DNA from 2 places in the Neorhizobium sp. DAR64860/K0K1 genome. Region 1 is predicted to be linked to the other one. Evidence: predicted binding sites of a transcription regulator. Region 1 holds the regulator's gene; the other holds the start of a gene.

What was found. The regulator HrcA, encoded in region 1, represses chaperone genes, less so after heat shock. The targets are predictions, from matches to a motif close to GTTAGCACTCNCNNNNNGNGAGTGCTAAC.
Positions count from the first base shown of each region.
Region 2: groES (co-chaperone GroES) is a predicted target of HrcA. The motif match lies at 9,609-9,637, and genes of this name have one in related genera.

Region 1 covers NZ_CP191459.1:3,008,252-3,023,504, reverse strand. Annotated here, with positions in the region: gene ACQY1J_RS19190 (aromatic amino acid lyase) at 1-718, opposite strand, end outside; gene ubiB (2-polyprenylphenol 6-hydroxylase) at 806-2,368, opposite strand; gene ubiE (bifunctional demethylmenaquinone methyltransferase/2-methoxy-6-polyprenyl-1,4-benzoquinol methylase UbiE) at 2,373-3,149, opposite strand; gene mutM (bifunctional DNA-formamidopyrimidine glycosylase/DNA-(apurinic or apyrimidinic site) lyase) at 3,277-4,155, shown strand; gene rpsT (30S ribosomal protein S20) at 4,436-4,702, shown strand; gene dnaA (chromosomal replication initiator protein DnaA) at 5,550-7,118, shown strand; gene ACQY1J_RS19160 (LysE family translocator) at 7,244-7,861, shown strand; gene ACQY1J_RS19155 (class I SAM-dependent methyltransferase) at 7,867-8,460, shown strand; gene hemW (radical SAM family heme chaperone HemW) at 8,461-9,624, opposite strand; gene rdgB (RdgB/HAM1 family non-canonical purine NTP pyrophosphatase) at 9,661-10,305, opposite strand; gene ACQY1J_RS19140 (VOC family protein) at 10,314-10,718, opposite strand; gene rph (ribonuclease PH) at 10,842-11,561, opposite strand; gene hrcA (heat-inducible transcriptional repressor HrcA) at 11,695-12,774, shown strand; gene grpE (nucleotide exchange factor GrpE) at 12,864-13,502, shown strand; gene ACQY1J_RS19120 (hypothetical protein) at 13,575-13,811, opposite strand; gene ptsN (PTS IIA-like nitrogen regulatory protein PtsN) at 13,951-14,415, opposite strand; gene hpf (ribosome hibernation-promoting factor, HPF/YfiA family) at 14,477-15,049, opposite strand.
Region 2 covers NZ_CP191459.1:2,580,591-2,595,843, forward strand. Annotated here, with positions in the region: gene ACQY1J_RS17200 (pseudouridine synthase) at 1-538, opposite strand, end outside; gene ACQY1J_RS17205 (nucleoside deaminase) at 683-1,135, shown strand; gene ACQY1J_RS17210 (hypothetical protein) at 1,149-1,787, opposite strand; gene ileS (isoleucine--tRNA ligase) at 1,923-4,898, opposite strand; gene ACQY1J_RS17220 (hypothetical protein) at 5,196-5,420, shown strand; gene ACQY1J_RS17225 (BrnA antitoxin family protein) at 5,426-5,665, opposite strand; gene ACQY1J_RS17230 (DUF1902 domain-containing protein) at 5,746-5,997, shown strand; gene ACQY1J_RS17235 (bifunctional riboflavin kinase/FAD synthetase) at 6,198-7,178, opposite strand; gene ACQY1J_RS17240 (TIGR01459 family HAD-type hydrolase) at 7,192-8,040, opposite strand; gene chrA (chromate efflux transporter) at 8,186-9,535, opposite strand; gene groES (co-chaperone GroES) at 9,694-9,990, shown strand; gene groL (chaperonin GroEL) at 10,050-11,696, shown strand; partial or broken gene ACQY1J_RS17260 (methyl-accepting chemotaxis protein) at 11,936-13,869, shown strand; gene ACQY1J_RS17265 (hypothetical protein) at 13,988-14,308, opposite strand; gene ACQY1J_RS17270 (DoxX family protein) at 14,576-15,022, shown strand; gene ACQY1J_RS17275 (class I SAM-dependent DNA methyltransferase) at 15,094-15,253, opposite strand, start outside.

The DNA of each region.
Region 1 (15,253 bases):
CGCCCATCGCACCGGAAGCGGCCATGCCTGTGGCAAGCAGCGTTCGGATGGCGCAGGCGGCCGTGCGCGTCGCGTCTGCGGCGGCCGCAAAGCTGACGGAATTGACGCTGAGCGAGGCAAGGCTGTCGCGCGGCGCCATTTTCATCGGCGCGATGCCTGCCGCCGCAAAGGCTTCCGCTGCGGGCAGGCGGCGTCCCTCGAACATTGCCTCGCCGACGCCGGTCAGGACAGCACCGATCTGCCCCATCAGACCGATATCGGCGCAGCCGATCGAGCCGGTGCGCCGCACGACCGGAATGACGTCGGCCTGCAGCAGATCGAGATAGGCCTGAACCAGTTCGGTCGAGCAACCCACATAGCCCGTCAGCGCCGTGTTGACGCGCAACGCCATCGCATTGCGCACGACGCAGATCGGAAACGGTTCGCCGGTGCCGAAGTGATGGGCCCGGACGAGCCCGATATTGAAAGCGTCGAGCTCTTCCGGCGACCACGCGACGTCCTTCATCGCACCAACGCCAGTCGTCGCGCCATAGACGGGCGTGCCCTCGGCAATCGTGCTCTCCAGCACCAACCGCGCCGCAGCGACACGGGCAAGCCCTTCGGCACTGGCTGTCACGGTAACTTCGCCACGGCCGATCTTGATCAGCTCGGCAAAGCCGATCGGCTGGCCGGTGAGTTCGATTGTGATGCGGTCTGGGTTTTCGGGTGCGGCGGACATGGCATTCCTTTTTGCCCGCACACTAATTCATCCTGTCGTCCAAGGTATATCCCAGAACCTGGACATCTGATGTCGCAACGCGCCTTTTCAGACGACGGCGAAGGCGATGACGACGAGCGAGATCGCGATGATCCACAGTGCCCAGCGGCCGGAGCGGCTGTGCCGAGCTTCCGCCTTGCCGATCGCGTCGGCCGTTTCGGGGTCGAAACGCAGGCCGTGTTCGCTCATGTGAACGAGTTCCCGGTGCAGGGTTTCCGTCTTGGCGGCGATCTCCGGCAATGCTTCGGCAAGCTTCAGGCCCGCCTTCATCCCGTCCTTGAGGTCGGATGCGATGCGCTTGGGGCCGAGATTGTCGCGGATCCACTGGCCGACGACCGGTTCCGCGGCCTTCCACATGTTGAAACGCGGGTCGAGGATACGCGAAACGCCTTCGACGACGACCATGGTCTTCTGCAAGAGGATCAACTGCGGCTGGGTCTGCATCTCGAACAGGTCGGTCACTTCGAACAGCAGCGCCAGCAGCCGGGCCATGGAGATGGTTTCGGCGGGCTGACCGTGGATCGGCTCGCCGATCGCCCGGATCGCCTGCGCGAAGGCTGCAACGTCGTGATGCGCAGGCACATAGCCCGCTTCGAAATGCACCTCGGCGACACGCATATAGTCGCGGGTAATAAAGCCGTAGAGGATTTCGGCGAGGAAGCGTCGTTCCTTTTTGCCCAGCCGTCCGGTGATCCCCATGTCGACGGCGACGATCGTACCGTCCCGCTCGACGAAGAGGTTGCCGGGATGCATGTCGGCATGGAAGAAGCCGTCGCGAAGCGTGTGACGCAGGAAGGACTGGATCAGCACTTCTGCGAGCTTTTCCAGATCGTGGCCGGCAGCCCTCAGCGCCGGGACGTCGTTCATCTTGGCGCCGTCGATCCACTCCATGGTGATGACGTCGCGGCCGGTCCGTTCCCAGTCCACTTCAGGCACGCGGAAACCTGGGTCGTCCGCCGTGTTTTCGGCAATCTCGGAAAGGGCTGCAGCCTCCAGGCGCAGGTCCATTTCCATCTTGGTCGTCTGTTCCAGCGTCCGCGTCACCTCAATCGGGCGAAGCCGGCGGCTGGAGGGCATCAGGCGTTCCTGCATGCGGGCAACCACATACATGCCTTCGATGTCATTTGCGAAACGCTGGCGCACGCCGGGGCGCACCACTTTCACGGCCATCTTTTTGCCGTTCACTTCGGCCGGGTGCACCTGCGCGATCGAGGCGGCCGCAATCGGCTCTTCGAACGATGTGTAGAGATCACTGATCGGGCGGCCAAGCGAGGTCTCGACGGCGGTTTTCGCAGCATCCGTGGGGAAGAAGGCCATCCGGTCCTGCAGCATGGCAAGATCGACGGCCCAGTCGACGCCGACGACATCCGGACGGGTGGCGAGAAATTGGCCGATCTTCACATAGGAAGGACCAAGCCTTCCCACGGCGCGGGTCAGCCTTTCGCTGCGGGGCTGCTTCTTCGCCCTGAAACGGGTGAGCGGCTCGAGCATGGACTTGAGAATGCCGACGGCCGGCGGCAGGTCCTGTGTCGGCAGGGCCGAAACCACGCCTTCGCGGACAAGAACCCAGCCGACACGGGCGAGCCGGAAATAAGCGCCGATCGTGCTCATCGCTTCAGAGCTTCCAGCCGGAATGCAGCGCCGCGATCCCGCCGGTATAATTGGTGTAGCTCACGCGCGAAAAACCGGCGGTGCGGATCATCGCTGCGAAATTTTCCTGGTTGGGGAATTTGCGGATCGATTCCACCAGATACTGGTAGGGCTCGGAATCACCGGTGATCATCTTGCCGAAGCGCGGGATCGCCCGGAACGACCACTCGTCGTAAAACTTGTCGAGCAGCGGAAGTTCGACTTCCGAAAATTCCAGAACCAGCAACCGTCCGCCACGCTTCAGCACGCGAAAGGCTTCAGACAGCGCCACGTCGATGCGCGGAACGTTGCGGATCCCGAAGGCGACCGTATAGGCGTCGAAGGAATTGTCCTCGAAGGGCAGGGATTCTGCATTCGCCTCGATGAAATCGAGATTGCCGGACAGCTTTTTCTTCTGCGCCCGCTCGGCACCCACGGCCAGCATCGAGCCATTGATATCGAGCACCGTCGTATGGGCCTTGAGGCCCGAGGCCTCGACGATGCGGAATGCGACGTCGCCGGTGCCGCCCGCCACATCCAGCGTCCGGTAGCTTGCATCCTTGCGCGGATTGAGCGCGGTAATCATCGCGTCCTTCCACACCCGGTGCATGCCCGCCGACATGACGTCGTTCATCACGTCATAGCGCTTGGCGACCTTGTGGAATACGTCGTTGACGAGGCCCTGCTTTTCCCCATCGGCCACCTGGCGGAAGCCATAGGAGGTTTCCATTCCGCCTTCGGCGCGGGTGCGGGCTTCGGTCATGGGCAGCTCCTCGGTGTCTCTATCCAGGCGGACCATAGCGAAACCGGTTTCCGGACGCTATGTGGTGGATTACCGCCCGGTCTATAGAGCACCGGCGGCATCGTTGAAACAGGAAGTTAGGTAGACCATGCCCGAATTGCCAGAGGTCGAAACCGTTCGTCGCGGCCTTTCTCCGGCCATGGAGGGAGCAAAGCTTGCAAGGCTGCAGCTGAACCGCACCGATCTGCGCTTTCCGTTCCCGGAAAATCTTGTCGCCGCAGTCGAAGGCCGGCAGATCATCGCGCTGGGAAGACGCGCCAAATACCTGCTGATCGACCTCGAAGACGATCTCACCATCATTGCCCATCTCGGCATGTCCGGCTCGTTCAGGGTCGAGGAAGAGGCGCTTGGCACATTTCATCATCCGCGCTCCAAGGACGAGAAGCATGACCACGTCGTCTTTCATCTGGAGCGTGGCAACGAGACATTGAAGGTCATCTATAATGATCCGCGCCGTTTCGGCTTCCTGCATCTGGCAAAGCGCAGCGAGCTCGATCTCTACCCGGCATTTGCGCAACTCGGTCCGGAGCCGACCGGCAACGCGCTCGATGCGGAGTATCTCGGCAAGCGGTTTTCCGGCAAGGCGCAGCCATTGAAGAGCACGCTGCTCGATCAGACCGTGATCGCCGGTCTCGGCAATATCTATGTCTGCGAAGCGCTGTGGCGCGCGCACCTGTCGCCGAAGAGGGCAGCGGGCAGCATCGTCACGCCCAAGGGCCGGCCGAAGAAGGAGCTGGTGCTGCTGACGGAAGCGATCCGCGCTGTCATTGCCGATGCGATTGCAGCCGGCGGCTCGTCTCTGCGCGACCATATCCAGACGGACGGCTCGCTTGGCTATTTCCAGCATTCCTTCTCTGTCTATGACCAGGAGGATAAGCCCTGCCGCACGCCGGGCTGCGGCGGCACCGTTTCTCGTATCACCCAAGCCGGCCGCTCCACCTTCTACTGCCCGCGCTGCCAGAAGTGATCAGCCGTTGCAGGCGATGTTTGAACACGCATCCCTGTAAGGAGAGTGGGAGGGGTTATGGTCGCGAAAAGGACGCGGGACTTCGCCAAACGGCAAATTCAGCGGCACCCTTCATGCGAATCCGCGTTGACGAGGCGCGCTATACCGGTTATATGCCCGCCCACAGTTGGGAAAGCCTGATCGACGGCTTCCTCTATTGCTCCCGAATTGCTGGATTGATGGTCGCAGGACCTACGCGGCAACGGCGGAGTTTTGGTTCGAATTCGTAGAGAGGCATGATATGGCCAATACAACTTCGGCGAAAAAAGCGACCCGCAAGATCGCTAGCCGTACCGCAGTCAACAAGTCCCGCCGCTCGCGCGTTCGTGGCTTTATCCGCAAGGTTGAAGAAGCGATCGCAACGGGTGACGTATCCGTCGCTGCTGCTGCTCTGAAGGCAGCTCAGCCGGAAATCGCACGCGCTGCAACGAAGGGCGTCCTTCACAGCAACACGGCGTCCCGCAAGGTCTCGCGCCTGGCAGCTCGCGTCAAGGCACTCTCCGCCTAATATCACCTTTAGCGTGCATGCATCAAAAGCCTGGTCGGTCGACCGGGCTTTTTGTGATTCTAGGTCCTTTGTACTTCGTTAACCGGCTCAGTAACGGTTACGTGTCAGGTGCGTGACAGATTTTCCCGATGAAATACAAAGGCTTATGAGAGGTCTGCCCAAGTCTGGCGGCAATTCCGCCAACCCGCCGCCTGCTTTTTGAGTCAAGGTTTTTTTTATTTTTTCTCTGAATCGTACCATCAGAAATAGATGGATTTTGAATCCCATTGATTCAACTGGGATTCTTCTCCGCAACCCTCCGGCCATTCAAATCGCGCCCAGAGAGTCAACGGTCGCGCTCGGATTTTGCGTAAAATTCATCATTGATCTTGCCATTTGATCCTGCCTAAATGGCTTTTAGCGAGAGGCATGGAGATCACTCCTAGAGCCTGCCGACAACCGCTCGACACCGAGCGGCCCGGGGACTTTAAGCAGCTTGCGGCGAGATGTTTTTCTCGTTTCCTTATTTAACCGATGGTTGCAAGCCGGAAATTGGCTTTTCCGGCAACAGCTGAACTTATGCGTGACGGGGCCGACTGGGGAGTCGGAAGAAGGCAGTGGGAAGTCAGCGGCTCTTCATAACGAGGATGGAGCGTGCGCTGAGTTGCGGGTTGGCTCCCGCAGGTCTGGATCAGACGAGGTGATCCGGATCGATCTTTGATGGTCCGGGCGGTTGGCCTGGAACTTTAATCGATGGGGAAGGGCAGTCATCGTTTCCTCGCGGAGACGGGCTGTCGGACGTAGTTAAAAAGAATATGTCCTGGCGGGAAACAGAACCGCCGGGCTCCTATGGAAAAGGCGGCGAATAATGCAAATGAATAACGTATCGGCTCGTGCAACCGGCAACGGGGGCAATGCACGACAGGCGTTTGATTCCGTTTGCGCACAGGCGGCAGGGGAAACACCAGTTATGAAGCATGATGCTCTTTTCGAGCGGTTCAGTGTGCGTCTTAAAGCACAGGTCGGCCAGGATGTTTACGCAAGCTGGTTTGCAAGACTTAAGCTTCACACCGTCTCGAAGAGTGTCGTCAGGCTCACGGTGCCCACGACGTTTCTGAAGTCTTGGATCAACAACCGTTATCTTGATCTGATCACGTCGATCTTCCAGGCGGAAGATGCCGAGATCCTCAAGGTGGAGATCCTGGTCCGCACGGCAACCCGCGCTGCAAAGCCGGTATCGGATGTCCAGGACGGCGTCATTGGCTCGGATGCCCCGGCACCTGTCGCGTCGCAACGCCCGTCTGCACCGCGTGAGATCGGCAAGATCGCCACGTTCCCGACTGCCGCGTCCACCCCGGTTCGCCAGTCCTCGCAGCCCGGCCCGTTGTTCGGTTCGCCACTCGACAGCCGTTATACGTTCGACACGTTCGTTGAAGGCGCCTCGAACCGCGTGGCGCTTGCCGCTGCCAAGACGATTGCGGAAGCCGGTGCCGGTGCCGTGCGTTTCAACCCGCTGTTTATTCATTCCGGTGTCGGTCTCGGCAAGACCCACCTTCTGCAGGCCATCGCCAACGCCGCCGTCGGCAGCCCCCGCATGCCGCGCGTGGTCTATCTCACCGCCGAATATTTCATGTGGCGTTTCGCAACCGCGATCCGCGACAATGATGCCCTGACGCTCAAGGACAGCCTGCGCCATATCGATCTGTTGATCATCGACGACATGCAGTTCCTGCAGGGCAAGATGATCCAGAACGAATTCTGCCATCTGCTCAACATGCTGCTCGACAGCGCCAAGCAGGTCGTGGTTGCTGCCGACCGCGCGCCCTGGGAACTGGAATCGCTCGATCCGCGGGTTCGCTCGCGTCTGCAGGGCGGCGTGGCCATCGAGGTCGAGACGCCGGATTACGATATGCGCATGGAAATGCTCAAAGGTCGTCTCGCGGCTGCCCAGCAGGATGATCCATCGCTCGATATCCCGCACGAAATTCTCGATCACGTCGCACGCAGCGTCGTCAGCACCGGTCGCGAACTGGAAGGCGCGTTCAACCAGCTGCTGTTCCGTCGCTCGTTTGAGCCGAACCTCTCGATCGAGCGCGTCGACGAGCTTCTCGCCCATCTGGTCGGCGCCGGGGAAGCAAGGCGCGTCCGGATCGAGGATATCCAGCGCGTCGTGGCACGCCATTACAACGTCTCGCGGCAGGAACTGGTCTCCAACCGCCGCACCCGCGTCATCGTCAAGCCGCGCCAGGTCGCTATGTACCTCTCGAAAACCATGACGCCGCGCTCCTTCCCGGAAATCGGCCGTCGGTTTGGTGGCCGCGACCATACGACCGTGCTGCATGCGGTTCGCAAGATCGAGGACCTGATCTCGGGCGACAGCAAGCTCAGCCACGAGGTCGAGCTTCTGAAGCGCCTGATCAACGAAAACAATCTGTGATCATCGACTAACCGACCCAAGCCGGCTCTTATCCATCGGATGAGAGCCGGTTTTTGTTTGTCCGGGCGTTGACGGGATTTGGCTTCTGGCGCACACCAATTTTTCTGGTGTGCGAGGAGCGTGTCGTGTTTCTTTTATCCGTGGCGACCATCTGGGCTGTCGCCTGCATTACCCCCGGGCCAAATACGCTGCTGGTGATCCGCTATTGCCTCACAGCACCGCGCAGGGTTGCCATTACGGCAGCCATGGGAACGATTACCGGAACATGCCTGTGGGGCTTTGCGGGCTGGCTCGGGATCAATGCCCTGTTTCAGGCAGCCCCTTTCGCCTATGTCGCGCTGAAGATCGTCGGCGGTCTTTATCTCGTATGGCTCGGCCTGCGCGTCTTCATGGATGTCCGGAAGGCCCGGACAACACCCGAATTTGCCCCCACAGAACGCGAGATACCGCTGAGGAAGGCTTACCGACTGGGGCTTGCGACCAACCTCGCCAACCCGAAATCGGCTCTCTTCGTTGCTTCGCTGTTTGCCGCTACCATGCCGGCGGGCACGCCGTTTCTCTACGGGCTAGCGGCAATCGCTGTCATGGTCGCGGTTTCGGCCTGTTACTATACGTTTCTGGTCGGCCTGATCACCCATCCGCGGGTAGCGAGCGCTTATCTCAAGGCCAAGCAGAAGATCGACCTCGGCGTTGCCACCGTCTTCGTCGGCTTCGGCACCAAGCTTCTCCTGTCACAGAAGTAAGAGCCATGGCGGAGCACGATCAGACCCTCCGCTTCTACGCCGACAATGCGAAGGCCTATGCCGGTTATCGGGAAAAGGCGAACGAGATCAGGCTGGAAGCATTTCTCTCCCGCCTCTCTCCGGGTGCCCTAATTCTGGAACTCGGCTGCGGCAATGGCCGCGACAGCGGTTTCATGATTGAACGCGGCTTTGACGTCACCCCGACGGATGGCGTTGCGGAAATGGCAGAGCAAGCCTCGCGCCGCCTGGGGCGCACGGTTGCGGTACTGCGCTTCGGGGATATCGCCAGCGTGGCGGCCTATGACGGCGTCTGGGCCAATGCCTGCCTTCTCCACACGCCGATAAACGATCTTGCCGATATCCTTGCCCGCATCCATCGGGCGCTGCGCCCTGGCGGCATTTTCTACGCAAGCTACAAGACCGGCGGCGAAGAGATGACGGATGCGATAGGTCGCTATTACAACAACCCGTCGCGGCCCTGGCTCGAACAGGCCTACAGGACCGTCACGTGGTCATCGCTCGAGATAAGCACGAACGACGGCAGCGGCTATGATGACCGGCCGACCGAATGGCTGCATGTGACGGCGGTAAAGGCCTAGTCAGCAGGCGAGGTCGGCAACAACAGCATCGAGGATCAGCATGCCGGACGGCGTGCAGCGCAGCCTGGAATTTCCCAGCCGCTCGATAAAGCCGTGTTCCAGAAGCCGCTCTTCGCGGACCGGGTCCGGATCGCGGCCGGAAAGCTCCTGCCAGCGCGCCAGGTCGACGCCTTCGGTCAGGCGCAGTCCCATCAGAAGCAACTCGTCCGCCTGCTCGTCGAAGCCTAGCAGTTCCTGGTCGACCATGCCGTGGCCTTGTGTCTCGACCTGATCCAGCCAGGTCTCCGGACGCCGCTCGGTGGCAGTGGCGATCTTGTCGCGTCCCCGCGTCAGACGGCCATGCGCGCCGGGACCGATGCCGGCATAGTCGCCATAGCGCCAGTAGGTCAGGTTGTGCCGGCTTTCGGCACCCGGCTTGGCGTGGTTGGAGACCTCGTAGGCCGGCATGCCATGCGCGGCCGTGATCTCCTGCGTCGCCTCATAGAGAAGCGCCGACTGCTCGTCATCTGGAACGATCAGCTTACCAGCCTTGTGCAGGCCGTAGAACGGCGTGCCTTCCTCGATCGTCAGCTGATAAAGGGAAAGGTGATCGACGGCATAGGAAATGGCCTGCTTCAGCTCCGCTTCCCAAGCCTCCACCGTCTGCTTCGGCCGGGCGTAGATCAGGTCGAACGACATGCGCGGAAAGATCTCGCGCGCCAGCTTGATCGCCTTCAGCGCGTCGGCCACGTCATGCAGGCGGCCGAGGAATTTGAGATCCGTATCGTTGAGAGCCTGCACGCCCATCGAGACCCGGTTGATGCCGGCAGCCCTGTAGCCGCGAAAGCGTTCCGCCTCGACGCTGGAAGGGTTGGCTTCCATCGTGATCTCGATCCCGTCAGGCACATGCCAGTGCTGCGCGATCCCGTTGAGGATCGCCCCGACGGTTGAAGGATCCATCAGCGAAGGCGTACCGCCGCCCAGAAAGATGCTCGTGACCGTCTTCGGTCCGCTCATCTTGCGCATCGTTTCCATCTCTTTCAGAAACGCGGCGGTGTAGCGGAGCTGATCCACGGGCTGGTGGCGGACATGGCTGTTGAAATCGCAATAGGGGCATTTGGCCGCGCAAAACGGCCAGTGCACGTAAACGCCGAAGCCCGGCTCACCCGTGTCGGGTAGCAGCATGCCGGGAAAAAGGGGAGCGACGGCGTTCAATGGGGATCAGGCCTCCAGGCAGGTTTCGACGAACAGCTTGAACGCGCGGGCCCGGTGCGAAAGCGCGTGCTCATCGCCAGGCTTCCAGCCGTGCTTTTCCTCGCTGGTCATTTCGCCAAACGTGGTCTCGTGGCCTTCCGGCTGGAAGATCGGGTCGTAACCGAACCCGGCAGCACCACGCGGCGGCCAGGCGACAACGCCTTCGACATCGCCGCGGAAGAGTTCGGTGTGGCCGTCCGGCCAGGCAAGGCAGAGAACGCTCACAAAACGGCAGCTGCGCTTGTCGGGCGTGGTCGCACCTTTTTTCTGCAGCGCGTCTTCCACCTTCTGCATCGCCATCGCGAAATCGCGGCTGCCATCCTCGCGCTCGGCCCAGTTGGCGGTATAGACACCGGGAGCACCGTCCAGCGCATCGATGACGATGCCGCTATCGTCGGAAAGGGCGGGCAGGCCGGACGCCTTGGCAGACGCAAGCGCCTTGATCGCCGCATTTTCCTCGAATGTCGTGCCGGTCTCGTCCGGTTCCTCGAACTTCAGTTCGGCTGCGGACTTTGCCGAAAAGCCGAACGGACCGATCAATTCGGCAATCTCACGGATCTTGCCGGCATTGTGGCTGGCAACGACGATCGTTTTCGTCTCAAGCTTGCGCATGAAGGTTCCTATAGATTCAAGAGCCTCGGCTCTGCGCATTCCAGGCTGTTGCCGGCCGGGTCACGGAAATAGATGGATCGGGCGCCGGTCGGCCAGCGAAAATCGCTTTCAATCACGATGCCCGCCTTGTTGAGCTTTTCGACCATTCTGTCAATCGCCGGGCCGTCCATACGAAAGCACACATGCCCCGGTCCTGTCGTGCCATGCGGCGGAACCGGCAGCGCATCATCAGGCGGCGACTTCAGCGTCTCGGCGCGATTGAAGATCAACAGGATGCCGGGTCCGCATCGGTAAAACACGTGGCGATCGCCGGCCCGCAGCACCCGCTCAAGCCCGAGCAGTTCACCGTAAAAGGCTTCCGCCGCATCGAGATCATCGACATAGAGCGCTGTTTCGAGAATGCCGTCGATCAAAACAGTGGCTCCCTTGTCTGATGCTGCCCCGCCATGAAGGCGGGGGAGGAGGTTCGATCGAGAGGTAGTCTCTCTGGAAAGGAAGACTGCCCCTCGCAACTCTTGGATCAGCCAGCGTTGAAATCAGCCGCCGATCGCCTGCTTCTGCAGAGCTACCAGTTCCCGGGTGCCGTCCTGTGCCAGCGACAGCAGGTTGAGGAATTCCTCCTGGCTGAAGGGAGCCCCCTCGGCCGTGCCCTGAATCTCGACGATGCCGCCGCTACCCGTCATGACGAAATTCGCGTCTGTCTCGGCGGCCGAATCTTCGAGATAGTCGAGATCGATGACCGGCTGGCTTGCAAAGATGCCGCACGAGATCGCCGCGACATGGTCTTTCAGAACCTTGTCGAGCTTGATCATCGAGCGGGTGTCCATCCATTTCAGGCAATCGTACAGCGCCAGCCAGCCACCGGTAATGGCCGCCGTGCGGGTGCCGCCATCGGCCTGGATCACGTCGCAGTCGATGGTGATCTGCTTTTCGCCAAGCGCGGAAAGGTCGACCACGGCGCGCAGCGAACGGCCAATCAGGCGCTGGATTTCCTGGGTACGGCCACCCTGCTTGCCTGTCGCAGCCTCGCGCTTCATCCGGTCGCCGGTGGCGCGCGGCAGCATTCCGTATTCGGCGGTGACCCAGCCCTTGCCGGAATTGCGCAGCCACGGCGGCGTCTTTTCTTCAAGGCTTGCGGTGCACAGAACATGGGTATCGCCGAACTTGACGAGACAGGAGCCCTCGGCATGCTTGGAGAAATTGCGCTCGAACGAAATCTTGCGCATCTGATTTGTCTGTCTGCCTGAAGGCCGCATCCGTCACTCCCTGGATTATTGTTTCCGCCTTCTAAGGCTCGGAGCCGGCATTTGCAAAGAATTTCCCTTTTGCGGATGCGCAAGTGAGCGACTATATCTGGGAGATGAGGTCAGCAGCATGGTAAAGGGGCCAATGGTATTTCCGGGACTGACGGGTCGCGACAACGGCTCCGTGCTTGATGATCGTTCGCGGGAAATCTTTCGCCGCATCGTGGAAAGCTATCTGGAATCCGGCGAGCCGGTCGGTTCGCGCAATCTGTCGCGACTTCTGCCGATGTCGCTGTCACCGGCCTCGGTGCGCAACGTCATGAGCGATCTGGAAGAGCTCGGCCTCATCTACTCGCCGCATATCAGTGCAGGCCGCATGCCGACCCAGACAGGGCTGCGGTTCTTTGTCGATGCCTTCATGCAGGTCGGCAATCTCTCGGAAGAAGACCGCGCCAGCATCGACCGGCAGATCCGTCCGCCGGATCGCGATCAGACGCTCGAAAACCTGATGGCCGATGCAAGCCTGATGCTGTCTGGCGTCTCGCGCGGCGCCGGCATCGTCATCACCGCCAAGAACGATCCCGTCCTCAAACATGTCGAGTTCATCCGCCTGGAGCCCACCAAGGCGCTGGCCGTCCTTGTTGGCGATCATAATCAGGTGGAGAACCGGATTATCGACCTGCCCGCAGGCGTGACCTCGTCGCAGCTCGGCGAGGCCGCAAATTTCCTCAACGCGCATCTCGCCGGCCAGACGCTGCCGGAATTTCGCGGCCAGATGAAAATGCTGAAGGAACAGGTCGCAAGCGAGCTTCACACGCTGTCGCATGATCTGGTGGAGCGAGGCCTCGCCTTCTGGTCGGGCGATCAGGAGGACGGAAAGCCGGGCCAGCTTATCGTCCGCGGCCGGGCAAACCTCTTGGAAGGTCTGGCCGATGTCAGCGATCTCGATCGGCTGCGTCTGCTGTTTGATGATCTCGAAAAGAAGGACAGCCTGATCGAGATCCTCGACCTTGCCGAAAAGGGACCGGGAGTGCGGATCTTCATCGGTTCGGAAAACAAACTGTTCTCCCTGTCCGGCTCCTCGCTCATCGTTGCGCCCTATCGTGACGGCGAGGAACGCATCGTCGGCGCGGTCGGCGTGATCGGCCCAACCCGGCTCAATTACTCCCGCATCGTGCCCATGGTGGATTACACGGCGCAGCTGCTCGCAAGGCTATCCCGCTAGGATGTTCCCAAGGCCTTGATTTTTTCGCCCCGAACCTCGATATCGGGCGCAACCACCCTTCCAGATTCCAATACGCACCGGAGACCGTCATGACCGACGAAACCAAGAAGAACGGACCTGACGCAGCTGCTGTCGAAAACACGGCGGAAGCCGTGGCGTCCGCTCTCGAAGACGCCGCCGATCAGAGCGCAGGGGAAGCCTTCTTCGCGCAGGAGCCCGATCCGATCGATGTGCTCAAGGCCGAAAATTCCGATCTGCGCGATCGTTTCATGCGGCTTGCCGCAGAAATGGACAACCTTCGCCGCCGCACCGAGCGTGAAGTAAAGGATGCCAAGTCCTACGCCGTCTCGGGCTTTGCCCGCGACATGCTGGCCGTCTCGGACAATCTGCGCCGCGCGCTCGACACTGTTCCGGCAGACAAGCGTGCCGGAGCCGATGCGACGCTGACGAGCCTGCTTGAAGGCGTCGAAATGACCGAGCGTGGCATGCTGTCGACACTCGAGCGGCACGGCGTCAAGAAGATCGATGCCGAAGGCGAGAAGTTCGATCCGAACTTCCATCAGGCCATGTTCGAGATCCCGAATGCGGATGTACCCAACAACACTGTCATGCAGGTCGTCCAGGCCGGCTTCATTATTGGCGAACGCGTCTTGCGCCCGGCCATGGTCGGCGTCGCCAAGGGCGGCCCGAAGGTTGAAGCAGCGGCGGCTGAAGACAAGAAGGACTGAGCTCCTTAGAGCCTTTCCAAGAAAAATGGGCGCCTCGGGCGCCCATTTGCGTTTGGCGACCGCGGGTAAGGATCAGTGCGTCGTATCCAGCGAAACATGCGCCAGGGAACGGATCAGGGCCAGTTCCGAATTGAGATGGGCTCGGGTCTTCTTGTCCGCATCGCCGATCAGTCCCTCCTGACCATCGGCAATTTTGAAGATTGCATCGAGCTCATCGAGAAGATGGGGATCCTTGATCGCCAGCAGGATGATAACCGCCTTGAGCAGTCTGTCATTCGCAGCGATCCTGGCACGTATGTCGTCATTCATGTCTATCTCCTTCAACGGGAAAGACATGTGGCGTATTTGACAAAAGGCAATTCTAAAGAGGGTTCGAAAACAAGATTAGCCGCTCCATTCGAGGGCGAACGGGCGGCTTTACTCTATAGAAAAGGAGTATAGAGCCGCCTCAGGCGGCGTGGTTTGCCTGTTCTGCATTCAGAAAGGCGTAGATTGCCGACGCGGAATCGGTCTTGCGAAGCTTGGCGACGAGATCCTGATCGCGCAATACGCGGGCAATACGCGAAAGCGCCTTCAGGTGGTCGGCACCGGCGCCCTCTGGGGCGAGCAGCAGGAACACAAGATCGACCGGCTCGTCATCAAGCGCTTCGAAGTCGATCGGCGATTCCAGGCGGGCGAACACGCCCTTGATGGACGATATGCTGCTGAGCTTGCCATGTGGGATGGCAATGCCGTGGCCAACGCCCGTCGACCCCAGCCGCTCCCGTTGCAGGATGACGTCGAAGATCTCCCGCTCGGGAACACCCGTCAGCTTGGCCGCTTTCACAGCAAGTTCCTGAAGAAGCTGCTTCTTGGAGGTCACTTTAAGGGCAGGAACAATCGCATCTTGCTGCAGCAAATCCGCCAAAGCCATTCTTATCATCCTTTTGCCGCGAAGGGCGAAGAGAGCGCCAAAGGCGCTCTCCCGAGAGTTTTTAGTTCTTCATACCGGTGGAATCGATCCAACCGATATTTCCGTCATTGCGCCGGTACACGATGTTCAGCTCCTTTCCAGGGCTGCGGAACAACAGGACCGGTTCGTCCGTCATGTCGAGCGCCATCACGGCGGTCGCAACGGACATCGTCATCAACTGCTTCGTGCTTTCCGCAACGATGGTCGGTGCGAAATCGTCTGGCACGTCGTCTTCTTCATCCGGTACACGGTCCATGACCGTGTAAGCCACTTCGGAAAAACCGTTCGCGTGATTGCCGGCGTGATGGTCCTTCAGTCGACGCTTGTAGCGACGAAGGCGTTTTTCGATCCGCTCCGCTGCAGCATCGAAACTTGCCTGTGGATCATTCGCTTCTCCGGCCGCATGCAGGACGATCCCGGTATCGAGATGCACCTTGCAATCTGCCGAAAAACGCGAGCCGGACTTCTCGACGATCACCTGACCCGAATACCCCCCGTCGAAGTATTTGGTCACTGCACCGCCGATGTGGTCCTCGATCTTCTGTCGAAACGAGTCGCCGATTTCCATATGTTTACCGGATACACGCACACTCATGGAGTTACTCCTTATTGTCGTGACTTGCATGTTCCAGTCTACGCCAACCGGCCTCTTGATCCAAGCGGTTCACGAATGGCAGGGCCAAATTGGTTTGGGAATTGGTTTAGATCCCGTGTCGCCCGGTCAGGTTGCGGCGGGTCTCTAAACTGCCATTAACGGAATGTCAATCTGTGCGGCACGTGTGGCGAATACCGGGTCGCC
Region 2 (15,253 bases), 430 kb from region 1:
ACACGGTCTGACGTCCTTCCGGATCGGAATTCGTCGTCACCAGGCCGCCGGGCTTATGGTAGAGCCACAGGCGCGTGCGCTCGACACCGCGGATCGGCACGCCATCCACCTCGATCGCATCGTCGAAGGTGACGTTGACGACAGGCGTATCGAGAACCTTGCCGTTGAGCGACACACGGCCATCCATGATCATCCGCTCGATATCGCGGCGGGACGCCACGCCGACGCGGGCGAGGATCTTGGAAATGCGCTCGGGCTTGCCATCCGACGCTGCCGTTTCGGCAGAGGCTGCCTGACGGCGCATCGGCTTTGCCGGCTTGTCGGCGGCAGCGTTTTCGCCACGGGGCTTTTCAGCGCGCGGCGCAACGGAGCGCGGACGTTCTGAGCGGGGCGCGTCGGAACCGGGCTTTGCGGGCGCCCGTTTCTTGAAGCCCGTCCCCGTCTTTGTCTTGCCGGCTGCAGCATCTGCAGATTTCGGCTTGATCTCGCGGATGAAGGTTTTGGCTTCGCCGCGCTTCGGCTTGTCTTTTGAAGTCATTTGTTGTTTGCCTGAAGCATGATGTCTACGGAAACGAACCGGACATTCGTGTTCGTGGATGGTGATGAAACACGCGCACAGCGCGCTTCGTGTTGAATGCTTCCTACCAGTTCATGCGAGCCGGGTTAAGAGGAAATCGCGGAAATGCCCAAGAGCGACGGTTTCATGGATGCCGCACTCACAGAAGCCAGGCTTGCAGCGGCACAGGGCGAAGTTCCCGTGGGTGCCGTGCTGGTCATGGACGGCGAGATTATCGCCAGATCCGGCAACCTGACCCGCACCAAGAACGACGTGACGGCGCATGCCGAGATTGCGGTTATGCGGGCTGCGGCCGGGGTTCTCGGCCAGGAACGGCTTAGTGGTGCCGATCTTTACGTGACGCTGGAACCATGCACCATGTGTGCGGCGGCGATTTCGTTCGCGCGAATTCGCCGGCTGTATTACGGCGCGGGAGATCCGAAGGGGGGCGCTGTGGAAAATGGCGTGCGTTTCTTTGCACAACCGAGCTGCCATCACGCGCCGGACGTCTATTCCGGGCTCGGAGAGCGGGAAGCCGCCGACATTCTGACAGGCTTCTTTCGCTCACGCCGGGATTAGGCAAGACAAGGTCTTACTGGAAGGGCTTCCACCAGCTGCTGTTCGACGCCTGGGTTGCGCTCTGCGCTTCCTTCTTGCGACGGCGCTCCTTCTCGTTCTCGGGTTCTCCGAGATCCTGAAGCGTTGCGGCATCGGCGGCACGGAATTCAGCCGGCGGCTCGGACAGGGAACGGCGGCGCGAGCCCATGTTGACCGTTTCGACATCCTGCTTGGCCTTGCGGAAGGCTTCCCATTTTTCCGTTTCGGTCATCTGACCGCCCTGGCCACGACCGGCCATCAGCGGCGAACGGTAATTGTTGTTGCCTTCGTTTTCCTTGGCTTCCAGACGCAGGCGCGCACGGGTCTCTTCCGGAGATTCAACCCAGTTCGGGTTGCTTTCGCGGTTGGCGAGCGACTGCTGGGGCGCCGGCAGGCTGGCCTGCCCCTTGCCGGCAACGACCAGCGTCGGGCGGGGATTGTAGCGCAGCTTTTCTTTTTCTTCATCGCGGGCGCTGCCGAGAGCCACGGCTGCTCCAAGATCGTCGCCGAGCTGGGCCATTGCCGTCTTGTCGGTGCCATAGGTCGGGCCGCCCATGCAGCCGGAAAGAGACACGGTTGCAGCCAGCATGCCAACCGCACCGATCGCGGCACGAAACGCATAAGTCGTTTTCATCAAACCCCTACCATCGGCGCCCGTCCTGACGCCTTCAAAACCGGAAGTCATCTCGTGCCGGAACATTCCGGCCAATTTCAGGCAGGAATACCGGATGACGCGGGCAAGCGCAATCATCCGGTAATCTGCAAGCCATCAAAGCCGGCCAAGCTTGGCCAGTTCAGTCAGTGCCGCCGCATCGCGGGCCGAAACATCCGGCCAGGCGGGATCGGACCCGACATCCGTCGTGACGCGCCACGAGCGGGCGCATTTGACGCCGTCCGCAGGCTTCGGCTCGACCGATACGCCCGACACTTCCGACAGACGGAACGCTGTCTGCGGGCCTTCGTCTGCCACGATCGTGATCGCGGACGTGATGCAGGTCTCTTCGAAATCCAGTCCTTCCAGCGCCTTCAAAAGCTCGGCATCGGCGACATGGACGACGGGAGCGGCTTCCAGCGACGAACCGATGCGCTTGTCCTTGCGCTCGATTTCCAGCGCGCCTGTGACGACCGAGCGAACCTTGCGGATCTTTGCCCATTTCTCGGCAACCGCATCGTTCTTCCATTCGGAGGGCACATCCGGGAACTGTTCTAGATGCACGGAGACGGCATCGGGCTTCAGGGACAGCCATGCCTCTTCCGTGGTGAAGGGCAGCATCGGTGCGAGCCAGGTGACCGTGCATTCGAAGATCTTGCGGATGACGGCAAGCGAGGCGCGACGGCGCAGCGACGACGGGGCGTCGCAATAGAGCGCGTCCTTGCGGATGTCGAAGTAGAAGGCCGAGAGTTCGATATTGCTGAAATCGATCAGCGCGCGGGCGATCTTCTTGAATTCGAACGCGTCATAGCCTTCACGCACCAGCTTATCCAGCTCGGACAGGCGGTGCAGCATGAGCTTTTCGAGTTCCGGCAGCTCGGCATAAGCGATCTCTTCGCCATCGTCGTGGGCCAGCGTGCCGAGCATCCAGCGGATGGTGTTGCGCAGCTTGCGATAGGCATCGACATTGGTCTGGATGATCGTCTTGCCAAGGCGCTGGTCTTCCCAATAGTCGGTGGTCATGACCCAGAGACGCAGGATATCGGCGCCGGCATCCTTCATGACATCCTGCGGCGCCACGACATTGCCGAGCGACTTCGACATTTTCTGGCCCTTCTCATCCATGGTGAAACCATGGGTGACGACCGTGTCATAGGGCGCGCGGCCGCGGGTGGCGGCCGACTCCAGAAGCGACGAATGGAACCAGCCGCGATGCTGGTCGGAGCCTTCGAGATAGACGTCGGCCGGCCATTTCAGGTCCGGACGGTCTTCGAGGGTAAACGTGTGCGTCGAGCCTGAATCGAACCAGACGTCGAGGATATCCATGACCTGCGTCCACTTGGCGCCGTCATGGGCATTGCCGAGGAAGCGTTCCTTGGCGCCTTCGGCAAACCAGGCATCGGCCCCTTCGGCGTCGAAGGCTTCCAGGATGCGGGCATTGACCTCTTCGTCCTGCAGGACATTGCCTTCCTCATCCGCAAACACGCAGATCGGGACGCCCCAGGCGCGCTGGCGGGAGAGAACCCAGTCCGGGCGCTGCTCGATCATGGCGCGCAGGCGGTTCTGGCCGGCGGCGGGCACGAAGCGGGTATCGTCGATGGCGGTCAGCGCACGGGTGCGAAGCGTCGTTCCGTCCGCGAGGTCCTTGTCCATATAGACGAACCACTGCGGCGTATTGCGGAAGATGATCGGCTTCTTGGAGCGCCACGAATGCGGATAGGAGTGCTTCAGGCGGCCACGGGCAAACAGCGCGTTGCGTTCGATCAGCGCCTTGATGACGCGATCGTTGGCATCGCCCTTCTTGCCGTTGTCATCCATGACGCGAGCACCCTCGAAACCGGGGGCGTCGGTGGTGTAGGTGCCGCTATCATCGACCGGGAACGGGATGCGCGGATCGATGCCGCGGGCTTCGAGTTCCTTGACGCTGGACATCCAGGCCTCAAAGTCCTCGCGGCCGTGGGACGGAGCGGTGTGGACGAAACCGGTACCGGCATCGTCGGTGACATGGTCGCCGGCGAGGAGTGGGACGGTGAAGTCGTAGCCAAGGTCCTTAAGGGGATGGGCAGTTGTCATCGAAGCAAGCTCGCGCGCAGAAACATCTGCCAAACGCTTGAAGGCAAGCTTCGCCTTTGCGGCAGATTCCGCTGAAAGGCTGTCCGCAAAGATCAGCTTTTCGCCCGGCTGCGGACCGAAGTCGTTAGCCGCTTCGGTAACTTCATAGAGCCCGTAAGCGACCTTCGGCGAATAGGCGATCGCGCGGTTGCCCGGGATGGTCCAAGGCGTGGTCGTCCAGATGACAACTGATGCCTGCGTAAGATCGTGCAGCTGGTCGCCGGCGCTTGCTTGGACATCTTCTTGCGTGCCTGCCCCATCAAGCCGGCTATGGCCGGTTGCTTTCATTACCGGGAACTTCACCCAGATCGTGTCGCTCTCGTAATCGTGGTATTCGACCTCGGCTTCGGCAAGCGCAGTGCGCTCGACAACCGACCACATGATCGGCTTCGACCCACGATACAGCTGGCCGCTCATCGCGATCTTCAGAAGTTCGCCGGCGATGCGGCTTTCCGAGTGGAAATCCATGGTCAGGTAGGGCTTGTCGAAATCGCCGACGATGCCGAGGCGCTTGAATTCTTCCGCCTGGATCGCGATCCACTTCTGCGCATAGGCGCGGCATTCCTTGCGGAACTCGATCATCGCATCCGGCTGCTTCAGGTCGGGCTTGGCCTTGCCCTTGGCGCGGTAGTTCTCTTCCTCGATCTTCCACTCGATCGGCAGACCGTGACAATCCCAGCCGGGAACGTAGTTGGCGTCATAGCCGCGCATCTGGAACGAGCGGGTGATGACGTCCTTGAGGATCTTGTTGAGCGCATGGCCGATGTGGATGTTGCCGTTGGCATAGGGAGGGCCATCGTGCAGGACGAACTTTTCGCGACCGGCGGCAGAGGCGCGCAGCTTCTTGTAGAGATCCATCTCGCGCCAGCGCGCAACCGTTTCCGGCTCTTTCTGCGGCAGGCCTGCGCGCATCGGAAACTCGGTCTCGGGCAGATAGAGGGTCTTCGAGTAATCGAGCTTTTCAGTCACTGTATCGGTCATATTGGCTATCGTCTCTGGCGCCGGGACAGGGGCGCATGCGGATGAAATCGGTGGCAGAAGCGCTCCTGGAAGCGCCGAAAACCCGGACCCTCCGGCCGACTGTTCAAGCCGCGCGGAAGGCCGGGCCGATAATTCGTATGATCATCGCGGCCATGATCCTGGCCCGCCGGAAATCTGTCATGGGGGCGGTTATTACGGTGTTTTTCGGGTGAAAGGAAGGGGCAAAACGGTAGCCCGTCCTGCGCGCTTGTTGGCAATTCGGACAGCGTGTATCTTCCAGCCTGAGAGGTAACGCCGATGACGAAAGACGCTTCGTTGACACTGCAGATCGATCGGTCGCTGCATGACGAGTTCATGGAAGCTGCCGAGGCTGCCAATCAATCGCCATCGAAAGTTCTGCTGGGCCTGATGCAGGACTATCTCCTGCAGCAGAAGATGGCTCCGGATTATCTCGCATTTCTGCAGAAGAAGGCAGACATTGCTCGCGGCGAACTGACCGCGGGCGAAAGTTTTTCGGGCTAGGACCGTTAATCCTTCGGGTTCGCCTTCATCACCGCCACCAAGGCATCGTTGATGCGATCCTGCCAGCCGGGGCCGTCGTCCTGGAAATATTCGATCACGGCGCTGTCGAGCTTCAGGGACACGAGTTCCTTTGCCTGAGGAGCGGCGCGTCGTTCCACTGCCGGAGCAGCGGGTTTCTTGACCGGCTTGAACAGCGCTTCGGCCGCTTCCATCGGGTTTACGGGCCTGCGGGGTGGAGTTGCCATGGGATATCATTCCTGCGTTGCGGACTACTGATGACAGATATATGGTTTTCGGGAAACCGCAGACCTTCAGAGTAGACACCGTGAAGAGAACATTCTTTATCAAAGCTGTCTGGGATGAAGAAGCCAGGGTCTTCTATTCGGAGAGCGACATCGAGGGCCTTCATATCGAGGCGCCCGACGTGGATTCTTTTGAAGACGTCATCTTCGATGCAGCCATCGATCTCATCGTTGCCAATCATATATCCGCAGAGGATCTGGCACAGACGCCGGTGAAGGACCTCATCCCGGCAATTCTCTGGCAACGGCCCGCCGAGATGACGGCGGCCGCCTGATGGTGGACGGTTTTTACAAGACCGTCCGCTCGATCATTTCAGAACTCGGCTATGTTTACCTGACGAATGCCAAGGGCTCTCACGAAAAGTGGCAATCGAAGGCGACGGGGAAGATAATTCTCGTACCCCGCACTCTTCTCAGCCGCCACACAGCGAATGCCATTCTGAAAGACGCCGGGTCGGACAGGCGCCTCTAAAGCCTAAAACGCGATCTTCATGTCCAGTTCGCCGAGCGGCTTTACGCCTGAAAGCAGTGCCCTCGCCTCTTCCTCGTCGTTTTTCATCTGCGCGACCAAGGGGTCGAGGCCGTCGAATTTGAGTTCGGGGCGCAGATAGCCGAAGAAGGAGACCGAGCTGATCTCGCCGTAGAGGTTTCCGGAGAAATCGAACAGATAGGTTTCGAGGAGCGGTGCACCGTCGTCCGTCACCGTCGGGCGGCGACCGTAGCTTGCAACGCCGTCATGCAGCGTGCCGTCGGCTCGTCTGAAGCGCACGGCGTAGATGCCGGGCTTGAGTTCCGTTTCAGGGGCAAGCTTCATGTTCGCTGTGGGATAGCCGAGCTGTCGGCCAAGCTGTTCGCCGCCGATCACTTCCGCTCCGACCGTGTAGCGATAGCCGAGCAGGCCTGCCGCAGCGACAACGTCTCCTTCGGCGATCAGATCGCGAATGCGGCTCGACGACACGACTTCCGCGTTTTCATCGCGAAACGCATCCACCAGCGACACGGTGAAGTCGTGACGATCGCCGGCGGTCATCAGGAAGGCCGGTCCGCCTTCGCGGCCCTTGCCGAAATGGAAGTCGAAGCCCGTGACGACGGCGCTTGCGCCCAGCCAGTCGGTCAGGATCGTCTTCACGAAATCTTCTGCCGAACGGGTCGCGAAGTCGCGGTCGAACGGGTACTCGATCACGGAGCGAAATCCCATCGCTTCCAAGAGCCGTGCCTTCAGCGGTGCCGGCGTCAGCCGGAAGACAGGCTGGTCAGGCTTGAAGACGGTGCGCGGATGCGGCTCGAACGTCAACACGAGTGCGGGCACGCCGCGTTCACTGGCGAGTTCCAGCGCCCGATCGAGCACACTGCGATGGCCGCGATGGACGCCATCGAAATTGCCGATCGCGACGACGCCGCCCTTGAGGCTTTCGGGCAGCGGCTCCTTCATTTCGTTGCGGTGAAATACGGTCATGACAGGTTCCGGATCAGGCGAGGCGCGGCATCCAGAATTTCGGCGCCGCGTTCTCGCTTTTCAGCCATTCCTGCATGATCGCCTCATCGGTTTCGCCATCGACAGAATATTCCGCGATGTGAATGCCGGCACTGATATAAAGCAGGTCGAGGCCTTGCGAAAGCGCGCCACGAACATCGGTCGGCATGCCGTCGCCGATTGCGAGAACCCTCGCCTTGTCGACATCGCCGCGCTCCTTGCGGGCAAGCGAGAGCGCTTCGTCGTAGATCGGCTTGTGCGGCTTGCCGGCAACCCGCACCTGGCCGCCGAGCTGTTCGTAGTAGGCAGCGACCGCACCGGCGCAGGGAATGATCCGGTGACCGCGCTCGACGACCAGGTCCGGGTTGGCGCAGATCATCGGCACGTCGCGCGCAATGAAGGTGGTCAGCATCTGGGTATAGTCTTCGGGCACTTCCTTCTCGTCGTCGAAGAAGCCGGTGCAGACGACGCAATCGGCGTCGGCTTCAGAAACGATCTCGATACCCAGTCCGTCGAAGAAATTGAGGTCGCGTTCAGGCCCCAGCAGAAACACCTTCTTCGGACCTTCGGCGACCAGATGGCGGGTGACATCGCCTGAGGTGACGATCCGGTCATAGGTTCCATCGGGAACACCGAGCTGCTTCATCTGTTCGATGACGCCGGGTGCGGGACGCGGCGAGTTGGTGATCAGGACGACAGTGGCGCCGGCTTCTCTGGCGGCGGCCAGGGCCGTGCAGGAATGCTGGAAGGCTTCGACGCCGTTATGGACCACGCCCCAGACGTCCGAAAGCACGACATCGTAGCCCTCGATCACGTCGTTCAAATTCTGGATGCGATTTGCCATGTCAAAAGTTCCTGCCGGTTTTGCCTGCTCGATTAGGAGGCTGACATCGCAAACCGTTGGCGAGATTACAAGGGAGAAGGCGGTGAAAGCGGGCCGCGCGACGTAGATCCCGGCAAAACTTCATATTTTTGCAATGATACGATCCTCACGACATCAGGAAGATCTGGGCGAGAAAACCCGCCGCCGCGCTGATGGCGAGCACCGGCACCATGCCGAGCTTCAGGACGAACAGCATGATGGCGGAGGCTGCGAAAAGCAAAAGAGCGACGGGATCGAGGCTGGACCAGACCGGGACGGAAAGGCCAAATGCTGCTGGCGCAAAGAGATCGACGTGGCGAACCTCTCTGAACAGAACATGCAGGCCGAACCAGATCGCGAGGTTGAGGATGACGCCGACGACCGCGGCGGTGATGGCAGACAGCGCGCCGGAGAAAAGGGCGTTGCCGCGCAGGCGCTCGATCAGGGGGGCGCCTGCAAAGATGAAGACGAAGCTCGGCACGAAGGTTGCCCAGGCGACAAGCAGGCCGCCGACAATCCCGCCCGTGACGGGGCCGAGACCGGACGCTTCCCGGAAGCCGACGAGAAAGCCGACGAAGGACAAAACCAGCACGAGCGGGCCCGGCGTGGTTTCGGCAAGTGCCAGGCCGTCCAGCATTTCGCCCGGTTTCAGCCAGCCGTAATCGGCGACTGCGACCTGCGCCACATAGGCCAGAACCGCATAGGCGCCGCCGAAGGTGACCAGCGCCATCTTGGAGAAGAAGGCGAACAGACTGGAAAGGCTGTCCGGGGCACCGAAGGCCCAGAGCACCAGGACAGGCGACTGCCAGACGAGGATCCAGAATGAAAGCGTCGCGATCGTGCGGGCGATACCAGGTGTTTTCGCGCAGGGAGGACTGTCCTCTTTGGCGACGCTGTCTTGCGGTTGCTGCCCCCCTGCCCGCGTCATCAGATAGCCTGCGAGACCGGCCGCAAACACGACGAGCGGAAACGGCAGGCTGAAGAAGAACAGGGCCACGAAGGCAGCGGCGGCGACGCAGCGCAGGAATGTGGTTTTGAGCGTCCGGCGTCCGAGGCGGATCACGGCCTCCACGACGATCGCAAGGACCGCCGCCTTCAGGCCGAAGAACAGGCCGGCAAGCCATGTCGCATCCTGATAGAGGACGTAGGCCGCCGAAAGCCCCAGAATGATGGCAAGGCCGGGAAGGACGAAAAGCAAACCGGAAACGATACCGCCGCGCACGCCGAACAGCAGCCAACCTATATAGGTCGCCAGCTGCTGCGCTTCGGGGCCTGGCAGCAGCATGCAGTAGTTGAGGGCGTGCAGAAACCGCTCTTCCGAGAGCCAGCGTCTTTCTTCCACCAAAGTCTTGTGCATCATGCCGATCTGTCCGGCAGGCCCTCCGAAACTGAGGGCACCGATCCGGGCAAACACCGCCACGAGCTCACGAAAGCTCGGCGCCGGGCCCGGGTTTTGGTCGTTAAGCGTATTCTGCATGGCCGCTCCTTGAGCCCTGAATTTTTCAAGCCCGTTCTTGACTCAGCTCGCAGCCATCCTTATCTCGGGTCTCGTTAGCACTCTCGATAGATGAGTGCTAAACGTCACTCCGCGGGTCCTTGAGACCCGTCCATGTCATTTGATCGAGGGATTAGACAATGACAAGCACCAATTTTCGCCCCCTGCACGACCGCGTTGTAGTCAAGCGCGTCGAGTCTGAAGAAAAGACCAAGGGCGGCATCATCATTCCCGATACCGCCAAGGAAAAGCCAGCTGAAGGCGAAATCATCGCCGTTGGTCCTGGCGCCCGCGACGAAAGCGGCAAGCAGGTTGCACTCGACGTCAAGGTCGGCGACCGCGTTCTGTTCGGCAAGTGGTCGGGCACCGAAGTCAAGCTCGATGGCGTCGACCTTCTGATCATGAAGGAAGCCGACATCATGGGCATCATCGGCTGATTTTAGCCGACTGCTCTTCTTCCAATATTTGCTGACACCCCTTTTCAGGAGTTCCCAACATGGCAGCTAAAGAAATCAAGTTTGGCCGCACCGCGCGCGAAAAGATGCTTCACGGCGTCGATATCCTCGCTGACGCAGTGAAGGTCACGCTCGGCCCCAAGGGTCGTAACGTCATCATCGACAAGTCCTTCGGCGCTCCGCGCATCACCAAGGACGGTGTTTCGGTCGCCAAGGAAATCGAACTTGAAGACAAGTTCGAAAACATGGGCGCCCAGATGGTCCGCGAAGTTGCTTCGAAGACCAACGACATCGCCGGCGACGGCACCACGACTGCTACCGTTCTTGCACAGGCCATCGTTCGCGAAGGCAACAAGGCAGTGGCCGCCGGCATGAACCCGATGGACCTGAAGCGCGGCATCGATCTCGCCGTTGCAGAAGTCGTCAAGGATCTCCAGGCCAACGCCAAGAAGATCTCGACTTCGGAAGAAGTTGCACAGGTCGGCACGATTTCGGCAAACGGCGACGCACAGGTCGGCCGTGACATTGCTGAAGCCATGCAGAAGGTCGGCAACGAAGGTGTTATCACCGTCGAAGAAGCCAAGACCGCTGAAACCGAACTCGAAGTCGTCGAAGGCATGCAGTTCGACCGCGGCTACCTGTCGCCTTACTTCGTGACCAACCCGGAAAAGATGGTCGCCGATCTCGACGACGCTTACATCCTTCTGCACGAAAAGAAGCTTTCGAACCTTCAGGCCATGCTGCCTGTTCTCGAAGCTGTCGTTCAGACCGGCAAGCCGCTCCTCATCATCGCTGAAGACGTCGAAGGCGAAGCTCTTGCAACGCTCGTCGTCAACAAGCTGCGTGGCGGCCTGAAGATTGCTGCTGTCAAGGCTCCTGGCTTCGGCGATCGCCGCAAGGCCATGCTGGAAGACATCGCCATCCTGACGGGCGGCACTGTCATCTCCGAAGACCTCGGCATCAAGCTCGAAACCGTAACGCTCGACATGCTCGGCCGTTCGAAGAAGGTTTCGATCACCAAGGAAAATACGACGATCGTCGACGGCGCCGGTCAGAAGACCGACATCGAAGGCCGCGTTGCACAGATCAAGGCACAGATCGAAGAAACTTCTTCGGACTATGACCGCGAAAAGCTGCAGGAACGTCTTGCCAAGCTCGCTGGCGGCGTTGCCGTCATCCGCGTCGGCGGCTCCACGGAGATCGAAGTCAAGGAACGCAAGGACCGCATCGACGACGCGCTCAACGCGACGCGCGCTGCCGTTCAGGAAGGCATCGTCCCAGGCGGCGGTACCGCACTCCTGCGCGCTTCGACCAAGATCACGTCCAAGGGCGCGAACGACGACCAGGAAGCCGGCATCAACATCGTCCGCAAGGCGCTGCAGTCGCTGGTTCGCCAGATCGCAACCAACGCTGGTGACGAAGCTTCGATCGTTGTCGGCAAGATCCTCGACGGCGACAGCGACAACTTCGGCTACAACGCCCAGACGTCGGAATATGGCGACATGATCGCCATGGGCATCGTCGACCCGGTCAAGGTCGTTCGTACGGCTCTGCAGAACGCAGCTTCGGTTGCTTCGCTGCTGATCACCACCGAAGCCATGATTGCCGAACTTCCTAAGAAGGAATCGGCTGGCGGCGGCATGGGCGGCGGCGGCATGGGCGGCATGGGCGGAATGGACATGATGTGATCAGGCCGTAAGGTCTGCACATCTGATCCTTCAGGTTCAGTGTTTCGGAAAGGGCGTCGGGCAACCGGCGCCCTTTCTGCTATTGAGGCATACAGCATGCATAGCATTTCCCCCTCTGAACTTACCGAACGACAAGGACTGATAATTTTTATTCGTATAAAATAGTAATTCGGCAGTGACGCTCTTCTAAGCAACTTCACATTAACTGCGCTTAATCAAACACCAACGCGCAGGTTGCCATGAAGCACGTATCTTTGATCGGTAAATTTCTGACGCTCATGTCGTTCTTCGGCATATTCGTCGTCGCAACTGCCTTCTACAGCAGCAACAGCATTCGAACGCTGGATAGCGAGTATGGCGGGCTTCTCCAGCAGGAAAGCCTGGCAACTTTGGCAATTGCACGCGCCAATCGCTACATGCAGACCGGGCACGCTGCCGCTGGCGACGTGCTTGTGTCGCGCACTGACGAAGAGAACGCGAGCAATCTTGCGGCGTTTGAAAAAGCCAAATCCTCTTTTGGTGGCTGGATGGACAAGGCGATGGCGGCCCTTCCCGCTAATGCCAAGCTGGCGCCGATCAAGGCGGAAGGTTTGAGCGTTCTCAATGACGCTTGCGGCCCTGTGGTTCAGGCCGCAGCTCAGGCCACGGACGAGGCTGCCGTGCTGGCGTCTCAGGAAGCCTTCATGAGGGACTGCAAGCCGAAGTTTGCGGCCGTTACCGAAAAACTCACGGTGGTGACCGACGAAGTGATGACAGCTGCAAATCAGGAAAGCGAAAATCTCAGCGCCAGTGCGAAGACAACCATCTACGCCACTTTCGGGGCCGTTATCGGAGGTCTCGCCCTCGTGCTCGTCGCAGGCTTCTTCTTGATCCGTGCCTGGCTTGCACGACCCATCCAGCACTTGCAGCGCACGATGCTGACCCTTGCAAACGGGGATCTGTCGGCGCTGGTGGCCGGCGCGGACCGCCGCGACGAGGTCGGCAGCATGGCCAAGGCCTTGCAGGTGTTTAAGGACAATGCTCTGCGCAGCAAGGAAATGGGCACGAAGCCGAGCTGAACCGTACGACCCAGGAAGCGGACCGTGTCCGCAACGCGGAGAGCGAACGCCAACGCAGCGAGGCGATGGCCGAGGCGACCAATGGTCTGGCGGAAGGCCTCAAGCGGCTCTCGGCCGGAGACCTGACCTTCCAGTTGGACCGGGCTTTCGCCGCAGACTTCGAAGGCTTGCGAGCGGATTTCAACGACTCGGTCGCCAAGCTGCGCGACACGCTCCACTCCGTCGCCAACGCCACCAACGCGATCGACGGCGGATCCCGCGAACTCAGCCAGAGCGCCGGCGACCTGTCGAAACGTACCGAACAGCAGGCCGCCTCGCTCGAAGAGACAGCTGCAGCGCTCGACCAGATCACGGCCAATGTCAGCACCTCCACCAGCCGCACGGAGGAAGCCCGGTCGATGGCGATCGAAGCCAATCAATCGGCTGCCCAGTCCGGCGCCGTCGTTGCAAAAGCGGTCGATGCGATGCAGCGGATCGAACAGTCGTCCTCGCAGATCTCCAACATCATCGGCGTGATCGACGAAATCGCCTTCCAGACCAACCTTCTCGCCCTCAATGCGGGCGTTGAGGCGGCGCGCGCCGGTGAAGCCGGCAAGGGCTTTGCGGTGGTTGCCCAGGAAGTGCGCGAGCTCGCGCAGCGCTCCGCGCAGGCCGCAAAGGAGATCAAGGACCTGATCCGGAACTCGGCGTCCGAAGTCAAGAATGGCGTCGAACTGGTGAGCGCCACAGGCACTGCGCTTCAGGTGATCCAGAATCATGTCGTGGCGATCAATTCGCAGCTCGATGCGATTGCCACGTCCGCAAAGGAACAGTCGGTCGGCCTGTCGGAAGTCAATGTCGCCGTCAACCAGATGGACCAGGTAACCCAGCAGAACGCCGCGATGGTGGAAGAAGCAACGGCGGCAAGCGCGGCGCTTGCCCAGGAAGCCCAGCGCCTGCGTGAGCTCGTCGGCCGGTTCAACACCGAAGGCGACCGCGGAATGTCCGCATCGGTGCGCGTTGCCGATCACGCAACCGCCCGCGCCACCCCCTCGCCGGCACGCACCCTCGCCAAGAAGGTTGCGTCGGCCTTCGGTTCGCTAGCGCCAGCCGCCTCTAACTGGGAAGAGTTCTGATCGACCACATTGACGAACCGAAAGGGCGGTCTCCGGGCCGCCTTTTTTCGTTTCGCGCCCATAAAAAAACCGCCCGGCAGAGCCGGACGGTCGAGGGTCGTTGCAAGTGCCGCGCGGCTTAGTACATCGTGCGGCGGTTGTTGTTCTTGCGGTAGATGTTGCGCGACGCGTTGTTCTGGCGGCGCTCGATCTCGCGGCGCTCGCGCGGGGTGATTACGCCATCGCGGGCTGCGCGGTTCTGGGCGCGATCGATGCGGTTCTGCTGGCGAGCGATGTTGCGAAGCTCCTGCGGCGTCAGTTTGCCGGTGACGGCACCGCGGTAGATCCGGTTTTCCTGCCGGTTTTCGCGGCTTTCGCTGCGGTATGTCTGCGCAAAGCTCGGCACTGCAAATGCAGACGCCATGACGAGTGCGAGCGTGGTGATGGCGATCTTCTTCATATCTTCCTCCTAGTTCGAGGTCGAACTCAATGTGAGAACGACCCGATGGTAGGTGCCAAACGGTGAACCCCGGCTGAAGGTTGCGTTCACCTTCACTTGCATATGCGGTTTTCTGCACATTCTAAAATGGCCTTGATCGTTCACTTTTATGAGACAAACAGTCTCCGATCGTTCATCTTTCGCGTTTGGCAGAAACGGGTAATGTCCGGTTCAAGAATTCACACGCGGCGGGGAGAAAGATCCAGCGCCGCAACCCGGAGACCTCCCATGTCCAGCACCAACAACATCATCATTCTCGTCGCACGCATTCTTCTGTCGTTCATGTTCATCTTTGCCGGCTTCGGCAAGCTGGCCGATCCTGCAGGCACTGCCGGCATGATCGCAGGCGCCGGCATGCCGGCTGCAACTGCCCTTGCCTATCTCGCCGGCCTGTTCGAATTCGTTGCCGGTCTTGCCGTTCTCGTCGGCTTCCAGACCAAGATCGCCGGCTGGGCCATCGCCCTGTTCTGCATCTTCACCGGCGTGATGTTCCATTCGGGCACCGTTGCCGTTCCCGGCTGGCCGGATGCCGCTCTCGGCTGGATCAACACGCTCAACGGCATCATGCTGATGAAGAACGTGACGCTGGCCGGCGCCTACATCCTGCTCGCCACCTACGGCCCAGGTCTCTACTCGGTCGACGCACGCCGCGGCAAGGTTGCAATCGCAGCCTAACCTCTAAAGCGTTCCCTGCCATGAAGGCCCGCCAGTCAGCTGACTGGTGGGCTTTTTTTATTCTGGAATTGCTATGATGTCCGGCGGCGGATGTTCTTTGCCAGCCAGACGGTTGCGCCCCCGCATTGCGGATCCTGGGCGACGCTCGCCACCACCTCGAAGCCGTTTTTCGTGAGAAGCGCTTCGTATTCCTCCGGTGACAGGCTGGCGTGGTAAAGCGGTTCACCGCCG